DNA from 2 places in the Streptomyces sp. NPDC017056 genome. Region 2 is predicted to be linked to the other one. Evidence: predicted binding sites of a transcription regulator. Region 2 holds the regulator's gene; the other holds the start of a gene.
The links. Region 2 encodes HspR, which represses chaperone genes until heat shock. Its sites were predicted from a motif close to TTGAGNNNNNNNNNCTCAA; they were not measured.
Positions count from the first base shown of each region.

Region 1: lon (endopeptidase La) is a predicted target of HspR. The motif match lies at 3,755-3,773, and genes of this name have one in related genera.

Region 1 covers NZ_JBIRPD010000009.1:17,475-24,900, reverse strand. The annotation lists gene ACH4OW_RS17750 (lysozyme) at 1-590, shown strand, start outside; gene ACH4OW_RS17745 (Uma2 family endonuclease) at 623-1,195, opposite strand; gene lon (endopeptidase La) at 1,324-3,732, opposite strand; gene ACH4OW_RS17735 (VOC family protein) at 3,855-4,244, opposite strand; gene ACH4OW_RS17730 (rhomboid-like protein) at 4,284-5,186, opposite strand; gene ACH4OW_RS17725 (spermidine synthase) at 5,421-6,167, shown strand; gene ACH4OW_RS17720 (response regulator transcription factor) at 6,245-6,985, shown strand; gene ACH4OW_RS17715 (ATP-binding protein) at 6,982-7,426, shown strand, end outside.
Region 2 covers NZ_JBIRPD010000003.1:108,371-115,796, forward strand. The annotation lists gene clpB (ATP-dependent chaperone ClpB) at 1-2,072, opposite strand, end outside; gene ACH4OW_RS06175 (TIGR03618 family F420-dependent PPOX class oxidoreductase) at 2,489-2,893, shown strand; gene ACH4OW_RS06180 (hypothetical protein) at 3,058-3,306, shown strand; gene ACH4OW_RS06185 (hypothetical protein) at 3,303-3,707, shown strand; gene ACH4OW_RS06190 (heat shock protein transcriptional repressor HspR) at 3,791-4,246, opposite strand; gene dnaJ (molecular chaperone DnaJ) at 4,252-5,430, opposite strand; gene grpE (nucleotide exchange factor GrpE) at 5,473-6,135, opposite strand; gene dnaK (molecular chaperone DnaK) at 6,132-7,426, opposite strand, start outside.

The DNA.
Region 1 (7,426 bases), on a different contig from region 2:
GCAACGTCCCATGGCAGACCCTCTGGAACGGCGGCGTCCGCTTCGCCTACGTCAAAGCCACCGAGTCCACCAGCTACACCAACCCCTACTTCGCCCAGCAGTACAACGGCTCCTACAACGTCGGCATGATCCGCGGCGCCTACCACTTCGCCACCCCGGACACCTCCAGCGGCGCGGCCCAGGCCGACTACTTCGCGGACCACGGCGGCGGCTGGTCCAAGGACGGCCGCACCCTGCCCGGCGCCCTCGACATGGAGTACAACCCGTACGGCCCGACCTGCTACGGCAAGACCGCGGCCGGCCTGGTCGCCTGGATGAAGGACTTCTTCGCCACCTACAAGGCACGCACCGGCCGGGACGCCGTCATCTACACCTCCACCAGCTGGTGGAAACAGTGCACCGGCAACTACACCGGCTTCGGCGCCGTCAACCCGCTGTGGCTCCCCCGCTACGGCACCTCGGCCGGCGAACTCCCCGCGGGCTGGGACTTCCACACCATCTGGCAGTACACGTCGTCCGGCACCACGGTCGGCGACCGCAACCGGTTCAACGGGGCGTACGACCGGTTGCAGGCGCTGGCGAACGGGTGAGACGCCGACGGGTCCCGGCACGGCACGGACCGTCACGCGCGGCAGAAGTCCGCCGTCTCCAGCGTCAGCCCGACGACCGTCCGGGTCAGGTCCACCGGATCACCGAAGGCGACGGCCGGGTGGAGACGGTACGTACCGCGCTCGGGATCGGTGAAGAGGTGGCACTGGCCGAGGTGCGGATCGACAACGAGGTAGACAGGCACACCCGCCAGCGCGTAGGCGTCCTTCTTGGGACCGTAGTCGTTCCGCGCTGTCTCCCGGGACGTCACTTCGGCGACGAAGTCGATGTCCCGGCAGCACCAGCGCCCCTCGTCGTCCGCGGCCGCGTCCTCCGCCATCGCCACCACATCGCTCGCGAAGCCGTTCAAGTGGCCGGGGAAATCGATACGGACGTCGGACTTCAGCCGCTTCCTCGGGTAGGCACCCATCAACTGCTCGATCGTCCCGATGGTGTTGTGCCAGTGCCAGTCCCGTTGCGGCCACAGACAGACCGCTCCCCCGACGACCTCGGACTTGTAGCCCTCGGGCACGGGCATCCGCTCCAGCCAGTCGAAGAGCAGGTCCAGACTGAGCGGGCAGCCGCCCGCCGGCTCGATGGTCATCATGCGCTCCTCCCCACCGCCGCGAAGTGCGGGCAGTCGCGCAGTACAACGATACGCACGGTGACCGGGACACGCGCGGCCCGGAGCCCCCGTGTCAGGGAACTCCGGGCCGCCGTGGCCGGTCGCGTCCGTCACGCCGCGGCCGGGACCTCCCGGGGGGCCGGGGACGAGGCCGGGGTCAGGGCCAGGTCGAGGACCTGGCGGACGTCGGAGACCGGGTGGACGTCCAGCTTCTCCAGGATCTCGGCGGGGACGTCGTCCAGGTCCGGTTCGTTGCGCTTGGGGATGACCACGGTCGTGATGCCCGCCCGGTGCGCCGCGAGCAGCTTCTGCTTGACGCCGCCGATCGGCAGCACCCGCCCGGTCAGCGAGACCTCACCGGTCATCGCCACGTCCGGGCGCACCTGCCGCCCGGAGAGCAGCGAGGCCAGCGCGGTCGTCATCGTCACGCCCGCGCTCGGCCCGTCCTTGGGCACGGCTCCCGCCGGTACGTGCAGGTGGACACCGCGCTCCTTCAAGTCGCCGACCGGCAGCTCCAGTTCCGCGCCGTGCGAACGCAGGAAGGACAGCGCGATGTGCGCGGACTCCTTCATCACGTCGCCCAGCTGGCCGGTGAGCTGGAGCCCGGACGCGCCGGTCTCCGGGTCGGCGAGCGACGCCTCCACGTACAGCACGTCGCCGCCCGCGCCGGTGACCGCGAGGCCGGTGACCACGCCGGGGACGGACGTACGCCGCTCGGCCGGGTCCTGCGCCGACTCGGGGGTGTGGTGCGGGCGCCCGATCAGCGGGCGCAGTTCGTCGACGCCCACCGCGAAGGGCAGGTCGCGCTCGCCCAGTTCGCTCTGGGCCGCGACCTTGCGCAGCAGGCGCCCGACGGCGCGCTCCAGGTTCCGTACGCCCGCCTCGCGGGTGTACTCGCCGGCCAGCTTGTGCAGCGCCTCGTCGGTGAGCGTGACCTCGCCGGGCTCCAGGCCGGCCCGCTCCAGCTGGCGGGGCAGCAGGTGGTCGCGGGCGATGACGACCTTCTCGTCCTGGGTGTAGCCGTCCAGTCGGACCAGTTCCATGCGGTCGAGCAGCGGCTCCGGTATGGCCTCCAGGACGTTGGCGGTGGCCAGGAAGACCACGTCGCTCAGGTCCAGCTCGACCTCCAGGTAGTGGTCGCGGAAGGTGTGGTTCTGCGCCGGGTCGAGGACTTCGAGGAGGGCGGCGGCCGGGTCGCCCCGGAAGTCCGAGCCGACCTTGTCGATCTCGTCGAGCAGGACGACCGGGTTCATCGAACCGGCTTCCTTGATGGCGCGGACGATACGGCCGGGCAGCGCGCCGACGTACGTACGCCGGTGGCCGCGGATCTCCGCCTCGTCCCGTACGCCGCCGAGCGCGACCCGGACGAACTCGCGGCCCATGGCACGGGCCACGGACTCGCCCAGCGACGTCTTGCCGACGCCGGGCGGCCCCACCAGCGCCAGCACGGCGCCGCCGCGCCGGCCGCCGACCGACCCCAGGCCGCGGTCCGCGCGCCGCTTGCGCACGGCCAGGTACTCGGTGATGCGCTCCTTGACGTCCTCCAGGCCGGCGTGGTCGGCGTCCAGGATCTCCTTGGCGCCGGGGATGTCGTACGCGTCCTCCGTGCGCTCGTTCCACGGCAGCTCCAGCACCGTGTCGAGCCAGGTCCTGATCCAGCTGCCCTCGGGGCTCTGGTCGCTGGAGCGCTCCAGCTTGTCGACCTCCTTGAGGGCCGCCTTGCGGACCTCTTCGGGCAGCTGGGCGGCCTCGACGCGGGCGCGGTAGTCCTCGCCCTCGTCCTCCGGATCGCCGTTCAGCTCGGCCAGCTCCTTGCGGACGGCCTCCAGCTGGCGGCGCAGCAGGAACTCGCGCTGCTGCTTGTCGACGCCTTCCTGGACGTCCTTGGCGATGGACTCCGCGACGTTCTGCTCGGCGAGGTGGTCGCGCAGCGCCTCGGTGGCGAGCTTGAGCCGCGCCACCGGGTCGGTGGTCTCCAGCAGCTGCACCTTCTGCTCGGTGCTCAGGAACGGCGAGTAGCCCGAGTTGTCCGCGAGCTGCGCTACGTCCTCGATCTGCTGCACCCGGTCCACGACCTGCCAGGCGCCGCGCTTCTTGAGCCAGTCGGTGGTCAGGGCCTTGTACTCCTTGACCAGCTCGGCGACGGCGCCGGGCAGCGGGTCGGGCACCGTCTCCTCGACGGTGGTGCCCTCCACCCACAGGGCGGCGCCGGGGCCGGTGGTGCCCGCGCCGATCCGCACGCGGCCCAGGCCGCGGATGAGCGCGCCGGGGTCGCCGTCGGACAGCCGGCCGACCTGCTCGACGCGGCCGAGCACGCCGACGCCGGCGTAGGCGCCGTCGACCCGCGGCACAAGAAGCACCCGCGGCTTGTTACCCGGTGAGGCGGCGGACTGCGCGGCTTCCACCGCGGCGCGCACGTCCGCTTCGGACAGGTCCAGGGGCACCACCATGCCGGGCAGGACCACCTCGTCGTCGAGGGGCAGCACGGGCAGAGTGAGCGAGGCGGACGTCGAAGCCATGATCTCCCCTTCGGCAGGCAAGTTGAGCAATACCCACTCAATGCTGCTGAGCCCGGAGATGTTCCCTTACTCGTGTTCGCTGTGAGCGATCAGCTGCGCGTGCCACCCGGCGGGGCGGGACCTCAGTCCTGGGACATGTGCATCAGTTCCCACACGTGACCGTCGGGGTCCTGGAAGCTGACGCCGTACATGGGGCCCGCCTCGACGGCCGGCTTCCAGGGGGTGGCACCGGCGGCGAGGGCTTTGGCGAGCAGGTCGTCGGCCTCCTCGCGGCTGTCGCAGGACAGGCAGGTGAGGACTTCCTTGGTCTTCGCGGCGTCGCTGATGTCGCCGTTGATGAACTCGCGGAAGCGGGACTCCTGGAGGAGCATCACGCAGATGTTCTCCTCGACGACCATGCAGAGCGTCTGCTCGTCGGAGAACTCCGGGTTGAACGCGAAGCCCAGGCGGGTGAAGAACTCACGGGACGCGGCGATGTCCCTGACCGGCAGGTTGACGAAGATCATGCGCATGGTGTGCCTCTTCTTCCCGTAGGTGTGTTGCCCAGGAAGCTAGCGGCAGGCACTGACAATCGCGGGTTCGCGCGGCTCCCGGCGGCGTCGCAGGAGCGGCCAGGTGAGCACTCCGAGGATCAGGGCCAGGAGGTGGCCCGAGTCGCTGACGGGGTCCACGGAGATCAGCAGGTTGTCGACGGCGAACCAGGTCACGGCCGCCAGGAGGGGCCACCGGGCCCAGGCGGGCAGCAGGCCCGCCAGCGCGCCGGTGCAGGCCATCACGCCGAAGCTGATGCCGTAGTCGAGGCGCTGGAGGGAATCGGCGGGGAGGTGTCCGAGGGCGACCGCGGCACCCACGGGGAGTTCGGTGGCGAGGGTGGCGATCGCGTGGCCGCCGAAGAAGACCGCGGCCGTACGCAGGGGGCCGGCGCGGCGTTCCAGTGCCGTGAGGACGAAGAGGAAGGCGATGGCGAACGCGGAGGTCATGCCGCCGGCGATCCACAGGGCGCTGGCGACGAGCACCAGCAGGGGCGCTTGCGCCAGGTGCTCGACGTCCGTACTGGATGCCTGGAGCAGGGCGTAGACCAGGTCGGGGTCGGCGTGCTCGGCGAAGAGCGAGGTGACGACGAGCAGGAGGGCGTAGCCGAAGGTGAAGGGGGCGCCGAGGGGGGTGGGCAGCAGGCGCCAGGGCCGCGGCAGGGATCGTATGGATGCGGGGGTGGGTGTGGGAGTGGATTCGGGTGTGGGTGTGGATGCCGGTGCCTGTATGGGCGCGGGGTCCGGCAGCGGCGGCGGGGGCGTGGTGTCCGGGGCGGGCTCTTCGGGTGTCGCGGCACTCCGCTGTCTGGGAACCCCTTCGAGGGACGCCGTCTCCTGGGCGCGTGCCCTGTCGGGGGACGTCGTCCCCTCGGCGGCCGTCCGCTCGGAGGCGGTGGTGTCTGCCGTCGCAACCCGGCTCACTGGTTCCAGGCCCCTTCCGTCGTGGCGCCGGGTGGCGCCGCCGGCGGGCCGCGCCCGTACCCCCTCGGCCGCGTGCCCCGCGTGGTCGATCCCCGTCCACTGGATCTACGTCCTGGACAGCCTGCACGTTCAACCCATGAGCGAGCTGTGTCAGTGACGTGCGTCACCGGCGCGTCCCGGCGGCGGGCCTAATCGGCTGGACCCGGCCTTCGGGTGTTCGCCAGGATGGACGCCATGTCTCACCCCGCGCACGCCGTGCCTCACCCCGTGCACGTACCCGGCTCCCCCGTCCCAGGAGGTGCCCCGCCGGAGGGTCCGCTGACCCTCGACCGGCGCGAGGGCCCGTACGGCGAGGTGGTGCTGCGGCAGCGCGGGGAGCACTTCGAGATCATCGCCAACGGGTGCTTTCTGATGGACACCTCCGACGGGCGGTCCGAACGGCTGCTGGTGGACGCGGCGCTGGCGGAGCTGGCCGGCGGGCCGGCGGCGCCCGAGGTGCTGATCGGCGGGCTGGGCGTGGGTTTCTCCCTGGTCAGGGCCGTGCAGGAGGACCGGTGGGGGCGGATCACCGTGGTGGAGAGGGAGGCCGCGGTCATCGACTGGCACCGGGCGGGGCCGCTGGCCGCCGTGTCCGGGGCGGCGCTCGCCGACCCCCGTACCGACGTCGTCGCCGCCGACCTGGTCGCGTACGTGCGCGAGGGCGCCGGCGGGCGGGTTTTCGACGCACTGTGCCTGGACATCGACAACGGCCCGGAGTGGACCGTCACCGAGGACAACGGGGGCCTCTACTCCCCCGCCGGTCTCGCCGCCTGCCGGGATCTGCTGCGGCCCGGCGGGGTGCTCGCCGTGTGGTCGGCGCAGCCCTCCGCCGCGTTCGAAGCCGCGCTGCGAAATGCCGGGTTCACCGGCGTACGTACCGAAGAGATCCCCGTTGTCCGAGGCGTCCCCGACGTGGTGCACCTCGCGCGCAAGGGCGCGTAGCCGACGGTCACACCCTGCCCTTACGCTGCTCCCCAGCAGGATGCGACCACGCACACGGGGACACGCAGGGGCGGGCGATGGATCAGACTCAGACCACCCAGGGCGGCACCGCCGCGGCCACGCCCGGCGCCCAGCGCCGGGTCCTTGTCGTGGAGGACGACCCCACGATCGTGGATGCCATCGCGGCCCGGCTGCGCGCCGAGGGTTTCCAGGTGCAGACCGCGACCGACGGCCCCGCCGCGGTGGACACCGCCGAGGCGTGGCAGCCCGACCTGCTGGTCCTGGACGTGATGCTGCCGGGCTTCGACGGACTGGAGGTGTGCCGCCGGGTGCAGGCCCAGCGCCCGGTCCCGGTCATGATGCTCACCGCGCGCGACGACGAGACGGACATGCTGGTCGGGCTGGGCGTCGGCGCGGACGACTACATGACCAAACCGTTCTCCATGCGGGAGCTGGCGGCGCGCGTGCACGTGCTGCTGCGCCGGGTGGAGCGCGCGGCGCTGGCCGCCCACACGCCGCGCAGCGGCATCCTGCGCCTCGGCGAGCTGGAGATCGACCACGCGCAGCGCCGGGTGCGGGTGCGCGGCACCGACGTACACCTGACGCCGACCGAGTTCGACCTGCTGGTGTGCCTGGCCAACACGCCGCGCGCGGTGCTCTCCCGTGAGCAGCTGCTGGCCGAGGTGTGGGACTGGGCGGACGCGTCCGGCACCCGTACGGTCGACAGCCACATCAAGGCGCTGCGCCGCAAGATCGGCGCGGAGCGCATCCGTACGGTCCACGGCGTCGGGTACGCGCTGGAGACCCCGCCGGTATGACGGCTCCCGCCCGCCGCAGGCCGGCCGCGCACCAGGACCGGGAGCCGGGCGCCGGCCGGGCGCGGGAGCGCGCGTGGGACGGGCTCGGCGGCTTGCGGGAGCGGTTCTGGGAACCGACCTGGAAGCGGGTCTGGGAGGGGCTGCGCCCGCTGGACCCGTACCGCTCGGTCAAGGCGGCGCTCGGCGCGCTGGTGATCGTTTCGGTCGTCATCACGACCCTGCTGGTGTTCGTCGCCATCCACTCCGACACCGAGCTGCGGGTCATCACGGTCTTCTCGATCATCGCCTCGCTGCTGGTCACCCAGTTCGTCGCGCAGGGCCTGACCGCGCCGCTGGACGACATGACGGACGTGACGCGGGCGATGGCGGACGGCGACTACACCCGCCGGGTGCGCGGCGGGCGGCGCGACGAGTTCGGCGACCTGGCCGACGCCTTCAACC
Region 2 (7,426 bases):
GCCTTCTCCACCTCGTCCAGGAGGACGACCGAGTACGGGCGGCGGCGGACCGACTCGGTGAGCTGGCCGCCCTCCTCGTAGCCGACGTAGCCGGGCGGGGCGCCGACCAGGCGGGCCACGCTGTGCTTCTCGCCGTACTCGCTCATGTCGATGCGGACCATCGCCCGCTCGTCGTCGAAGAGGAAGTCGGCGAGCGCCTTGGCCAGCTCGGTCTTGCCGACGCCGGTCGGGCCGAGGAAGAGGAAGGAGCCGGTGGGGCGGTCCGGGTCGGCGATGCCGGCGCGGGTGCGGCGCACCGCGTCGGACACCGCGCGGACGGCCTCGGTCTGGCCGACCAGCCGCTTGCCCAGCTCGTCCTCCATGCGCAGCAGCTTCTGCGTCTCGCCCTCCAGCAGGCGCCCGGCCGGGATGCCGGTCCAGGAGCCGACCACGTCCGCGATGTCGTCCGGGCCGACCTCCTCCTTGACCATGGAGGACTTGCCGTCGGCGGACGCCTCCTGCTCGGCCTCGGCCGCCGCGGCCTCCTCCAGCTCCCGTTCCAGGCCCGGGATCTCCCCGTACAGCAGCTTGGAAGCGGTGTCGAAGTCACCGTCGCGCTGGGCGCGCTCGGCCTGGCCGCGCAGCTCGTCGAGCTTCTCCTTCAGCTCGCCGAGGCGGTTGAGGCCCTGCTTCTCCTTCTCCCAGCGGGCGGTCAGGCCACGCAGCTCCTCCTCCTTGTCGGCGAGGTCCTTGCGCAGCTTCTCCAGGCGCTGGACGGAGCCGGCGTCGGTCTCGTTCTTGAGCGCCAGCTCCTCCATGCGCAGCCGGTCGACGGAGCGCTGGAGCTCGTCGATCTCCACGGGCGAGGAGTCGATCTCCATACGGAGGCGGGAGGCCGCCTCGTCGACGAGGTCGATGGCCTTGTCGGGCAGGAAGCGGGAGGTGATGTAGCGGTCGGAGAGGGTGGCGGCGGCGACCAGCGCGGAGTCCGCGATCTGCACCTTGTGGTGCGCCTCGTAACGGCCCTTGAGACCGCGCAGGATCGCGACCGTGTCCTCCACGGTCGGCTCGGCGACCAGCACCTGCTGGAAGCGCCGCTCCAGCGCCGGGTCCTTCTCGATGCGCTCGCGGTACTCGTCCAGGGTCGTCGCGCCGACCATCCGCAGCTCGCCGCGGGCCAGCATGGGCTTGAGCATGTTGCCCGCGTCCATGGCGGAGTCGCCGCCGGCGCCGGTGCCGACGACCGTGTGCAGCTCGTCGATGAACGTGATGATCTGGCCGTCGCTGGACTTGATCTCCGCCAGTACGGTCTTGAGCCGCTCCTCGAACTCGCCGCGGTACTTGGCGCCCGCGACCATCGCGCCCAGGTCCAGGGCCACCAGCCGCTTGTCGCGCAGCGACTCGGGGACGTCGCCCTTCACTATCCGCTGCGCCAGGCCCTCGACGACGGCCGTCTTGCCGACGCCGGGCTCGCCGATGAGCACCGGGTTGTTCTTCGTGCGCCGCGACAGCACCTGCACCACGCGGCGGATCTCCTGGTCGCGGCCGATGACCGGGTCCAGCTTGCCGTCGCGCGCGGCGGCCGTGAAGTCCGTACCGAACTTCTCCAGCGCCTTGTAGGTGCCCTCCGGGTCCGGGTTGGTCACCCGCCGGCCGCCCCGGCTGTCCTCGAAGGCGCTCAGCAGCTTCTTGGCCGTGGCGCCCTGCTGAGCCAGCAGCTCGCCGGTGCGGCCGCCCTTGGCGGCGATGCCGATGAGGAGGTGCTCGGTGGAGATGAAGTCGTCGCCCAGCTCCTTCGCGCGCTGCGCGGCGTCCGCGATGACGGCCAGCGTGTCGCGGTCGGGCTGCGGCGGGGCGACGGTGGAGCCCTGCACGCTGGGCTGCCCGGCCAGCTGGCGTTCGGCGCCCGAGCGCAGCGCGGCGGCGTCCGCCTCGACGGCCGCCAGCAGGTCCATGACGTTCTCGTTGTCCGTGCCGGTGAGCAGCGCGAGCAGCAGATGCGCGGGCGTCATGTCCGCGTGCCCCGCCGTCACCGCCCGCTCGTTGGCGGCGCTCAGCGCCTCCCGGCTCTTGTTGGTCAGCTCGGCGTCCACTCGCGCGCTCCTCCTTGTGCTCGTGTGCGTGACCGGCACCGCCGGTCCGTTCGGGTGAACCTGCTCAGCTCAACGTCCGATAAGTTGAGTCTATTCCACTCAAGGTGATTCCGGGGCCGGTACGGACGCCTTCCGGCCCTTTCTGCGAGTGAACCCCCGCGCCCCGGACCATGCCACCGGGGCCCGCCCAGTCCCGCGCGACAGGCCGTCGCGGCCCGGTCACCGGCGCCGACCTGCCTCCGTCGCCCCGGTTTCGGCGGGCCACCGGCGCCGCGGCGCCGGAACGGCCGGCCCACCGCAGCCCCAGGGCACCGCAGTTCTCACCGCGCCTCCACGCCTTCTTCACGTCGCCTACTTCGTCCCTTTGCAGCCCCTCCGCACGAGCCCCCACAGTTTCCCCAATTACTCTTCCGGTCATGGCCCACGACCTGGACGACCTCGCCCCCGAGTACCTCGCCTTCTGGAGCGAGCACCTGATGTGCACGCTGACCACGCTGCGCCCGGACGGCACGCCCCACGTCGTCCCGGTCGGTGTCACCTTCGACGCGAACCAGCGCATCGCGCGCGTCATCACCCGCAAGGACAGCACCAAGGTCGCCAACATCCTGGCCGGTGGGGCGGACGGCGCGCGCGTCGCGGTGTGCCAGGTGGCCCGCCGCAGGTGGGCCACCCTGGAGGGCGTCGCCCGGATCCGTACGGACACCGACGTGGTGGCGGACGCGGTACGGCGCTACGCCGAGCGGTACGGCCGCGTCCCGTCGCCCAACCCGGACCGGGTCATGGTGGAGATCACCGTCACCCGGGCGCTGGGCCGCGCGTAACCCCCGCCCCGGCGGCGCACGCCGCGGCAGGTCCGTACCTGGCCGGATTCGGACGGCACGATTCCGCCCCTCGGCTTGGCCCTGCTATCCAGAGTGCGGAGAAAACTGCTCACAAGCGAAGCCTCACAGAACTTCACAGAGCAAAAACGGCTGCTGGAGACCGCATGGCGTACTCATCGCGCACCGAACCGGTCGACTCCCGAACCGGTGCCCGCCCGACCGCCACCCTCCGGCAGCCCCCGCGCGCCGAGCTGTGCCCCCGCTGCGGCGGCCAGCTCGCCGTCAACCAGGACGGCTGGGCCATCTGTCACGCCTGCGGCTACGCCTCACCGCCCGGCGCCGCCCCTCCACCCCGGTACGCGCGCGGCGGTATCGTCACCCCCACACTCGCCACGCCCCGGGGGGCACGATGAACTCGGTCCGAGTGACGGCGATCGCCTGCCTCATGCCGCTGTCGGGGCTCGACGACGACCCGTTCCTGGTGGACGACCGCCGCCAGCACGCCATGTGCACCCAGTGGGCGCAGGCCCGCGACTACGACCTGACCTGCCGCCTCAGCCTGCACCAGCTGCCCGCCGGCCACGCCGCGCTCTGGCAGGACGTGGAAGCGGGCCTGGTCGACGTGTTCGTCGCCGCCAACCGCCGCGCCCTGGAGAACGCCATCGCGTCGGCCGACGAGTTCACCGACCGCTGCCTCGCCGCCGGCGTCCGGCTGGAGATCGCCGGCTACGAAGAGCCGGTGTACACCAGCGCGATGAAGTCCCATGTGCACCGCCGCCTGTCCATGCCGACGGCCGGCTACAACGGCTGCTGAAACGGCCGTCGTCCAACACGAAAGGCCGTGGGGCCGGGGTACGTACTGCCCCGGCCCCACGGCCTGCAACTCACGACGATCCGCTAGTCGGACCGTTTCTTCCCCGGCCGCCACACGACCAGCGCACTGGTCTGCTGCACGTCCTGATAAGGCACCAGGTCGCGCCGGTACGAGGCGTGCACGGCCGCCTCCCGCTGCTGGATGGTGGCAGCCGCGCCCTCGACCGCGTGCTGGAGCTCGGCGACCCGCTGACGCAGGGCCGCGACCTGGTTCTCCAGCTCGATGATGCGCTTGATGCCGGCCAGGTTGATGCCCTCGTCCTGCGACAACCGCTGGACTTCCCTGAGCAGTTCGATGTCCCGGGCCGAATAGCGGCGGCCGCGCCCGGCCGTACGGTCGGGCGAGACCAGCCCCAGGCGGTCGTACTGGCGCAGGGTCTGCGGATGCAGACCGGACAGCTGAGCCGCGACGGAAATGACGTACACCGGCGACTCTTCGGTCAGTTGATACGGGTTCCGACGCCCGCCCCGGCCATCCATCCGACTCATGCTCCCTTCGCGGCCTGGAACAGCTCCGCCCGCGGGTCCTCACCCGCGGTCGCCTCGCGATAGGACTCCAACGACTCGCGTGCGGTGTCGCCGAGGTCCTTGGGGACACTCACCTCAACGGTGACCAACAGGTCGCCGCGGGTGCCGTCCTTGCGCGACGCGCCCTTGCCGCGCACGCGCATCGTACGTCCGTTGGGCGTCCCGGCCGGCAGTTTGAGCGTCACCGGCGGGCCGCCGAGCGTCGGCACCCGCACCTCGCCGCCCAGCGCCGCCTCCGGGAAGGTGACCGGCACGGTGACCGTCAGGTTGTCGCCCTTGCGGCCGAACACCGGGTGCGCGTCGACGTGCACGACGACGTACAAGTCGCCGTTCGGGCCGCCGCGCTCGCCCGGAGCGCCCTTGCCGCGCAGCCGGATGCGCTGCCCGTCGGAGACGCCCGCCGGGATGCGCACCTGCATCGTGCGCGCGCTGGTCGCCCGGCCGCTGCCCTTGCAGACGTCGCACGGGGTCTCCGCGATCAGGCCGCGGCCCTTGCAGTCCACACACGGGTCGGTGAGCGAGAATCCGCCACCGCCACCCCGGCTGACCTGCCCGGTGCCGACGCAGGTCGGGCACACCCGCGGCGTGCCGTTCTTGTCGCCGGTGCCCGAACACGCCTTGCAGGGCGCCTGGCTGGACATCCGCAGCGGGACCGTGGCCCCGTCCACCGCCTCGGAGAAGCTGAGCGTCACCTCGGACTCGACGTCCTGGCCGCGGCGCGGCTGCGTACGCGTGCCGCCACCACCGCGGTTGAACAGACCGCCGAAGACGTCGCCGAGCCCGCCGCCGAAGCCGCCGCCCGCCGTGCCGCCCTGGGCGCCGCCTCCGAAGAGGTCGCCCAGGTCGAAGTTGAACGATCCGCCACCGGCGCCGCCGGGGCCCGCGCGGAAGCCGCCGTTGCCGAACAGCGCCCGCGCCTCGTCGTACTCCTTGCGGCGCTTGGGGTCACCGAGGATGTCGTTGGCCTCGGAGATCTCCTTGAAGCGCTCCTCGGCCTTGGCGTCCCCCTTGTTGGCGTCCGGGTGGAACTCCCGGGCCAGCTTGCGGTACGCCTTCTTGATCTCCGCCTCGGTGGCGTCCTTCGGGACGCCGAGGACCTTGTAATAGTCCTTCTCCACGAAGTCCTTGGTGTTCATCCCCGACGTCCCTCCTCCCGTACTGCTTCTTCCGCCGCCGCGTCAGCCCTCTTCCGGGCCACCGCTCTCCTCGTCCGAAGCCTTGGCATCGTCCTCCGAGGCGGCCTTGCCGGGCTGCGCGCCCGGCTGCGGCTCGGCGACCGCGACCCGCGCGGGGCGGATCGTTCGCTCACCGATGCGATACCCGGGCTGGAGGATGGCGACGCACGTGGTCTCCGTGACATCCGGAGCGTAGGAGTGCATCAGCGCCTCGTGGATCGTCGGGTCGAAGGGCTCGCCCTCCTTGCCGAACTGCTGGAGGCCCAGCTTCGCGGCCACCGTCTCCAGCGACTCGGCCACCGACTTGAAGCCGCCGACCAGTTCGCCGTGCTCCCGGGCCCGCCCGATGTCGTCGAGGACGGGCAGCAGCTCGGTGAGGAGGTTCGCCGCGGCGATCTCCTTCACCGACACCCGGTCCCGCTCCACCCGGCGGCGGTAGTTCTGGTATTCCGCCTGGAGCCGCTGGAGGTCCGCGGTGCGCTCGTTGAGCGCGGTGCGCACCTGGTCCAGCTGCGCCGTGACGGCTACGTCCTGGTTCGCATCCCCGGCCGGGGCCGAGCCCGCCGTGTCGGCGGACTCGGCCTGCGCCGCGTCATCAGGGGTCTGTGCGGCATCGGCGGGGACGTCGGGCTTCTTGTCGTCGAAGCCCGGAGTCTCCTCCGTCACGCGGCACCGTCCTTCTTCGGCTTCTCGTCGTCCACGATCTCGGCGTCGACGACATCGTCCTCGGCCTTGGCCTGCTGGCCGCCCGCGGCACCCGCGGCACCGGCGGCGCCCTCGGCACCACCCGCGGCCTGCGCGTCGGCGTACATGGCCTGGCCCAGCTTCTGGCTGACCGCGGCGACCTTCTCGGTCGCGGTGCGGATCTCGGCCGTGTCCTCGCCCTTGAGCTTTTCCTTCAACTCGGTGACGGCGGTCTCGACCTCGGTCTTCACCTCGGCGGGGACCTTCTCCTCGTTGTCCTTGAGGAACTTCTCCGTCTGGTAGACGAGCTGCTCGCCCTGGTTGCGGGTCTCGGCGGCCTCGCGGCGGCGGTGGTCCTCGTCCGCGTACTGCTCGGCCTCCTGGCGCATCCGGTCGACCTCGTCCTTCGGCAGCGAGGAGCCGCCGGTGACGGTCATCTTCTGCTCCTTGCCGGTGCCAAGGTCCTTCGCCGCGACGTGCATGATGCCGTTCGCGTCGATGTCGAAGGTGACCTCGATCTGCGGCACGCCGCGCGGGGCCGGGGGCAGACCGGTCAGCTCGAACATGCCGAGCTTCTTGTTGTACGCCGCGATCTCGCGCTCGCCCTGGTAGACCTGAATCTGCACGGAGGGCTGGTTGTCCTCGGCGGTGGTGAAGATCTCCGAGCGCTTGGTCGGGATCGTCGTGTTCCGCTCGATGAGCTTGGTCATGATGCCGCCCTTGGTCTCGATACCGAGGGACAGCGGGGTGACGTCCAGCAGGAGGACGTCCTTGACCTCACCCTTGAGGACACCGGCCTGCAGCGACGCGCCGATGGCGACGACCTCGTCCGGGTTGACGCCCTTGTTGGCGTCCTTGCCGCCCGTCAGCTCCTTGACGAGCTCGGCGACGGCCGGCATACGGGTCGAGCCGCCGACCAGGACCACGTGGTCGATCTCGGACAGCTCGATGCCGGCGTCCTTGATGACGTTGTGGAACGGGGTCTTGCAGCGCTCCAGGAGGTCCGAGGTGAGCTGCTGGAACTGCGCCCGGGTGAGCTTCTCGTCCAGGTGCAGCGGGCCCTCGGCGGAGGCGGTGATGTAGGGCAGGTTGATCGTCGTCTCGGTGGAGGACGACAGCTCGATCTTCGCCTTCTCCGCGGCCTCGCGCAGACGCTGGAGCGCCATCTTGTCCTTGGACAGGTCGACGCCGTGGCCGTTCTGGAACTGCTTGACCAGGTAGTCGACAACGCGCTGGTCCCAGTCGTCACCACCGAGGTGGTTGTCACCGTTGG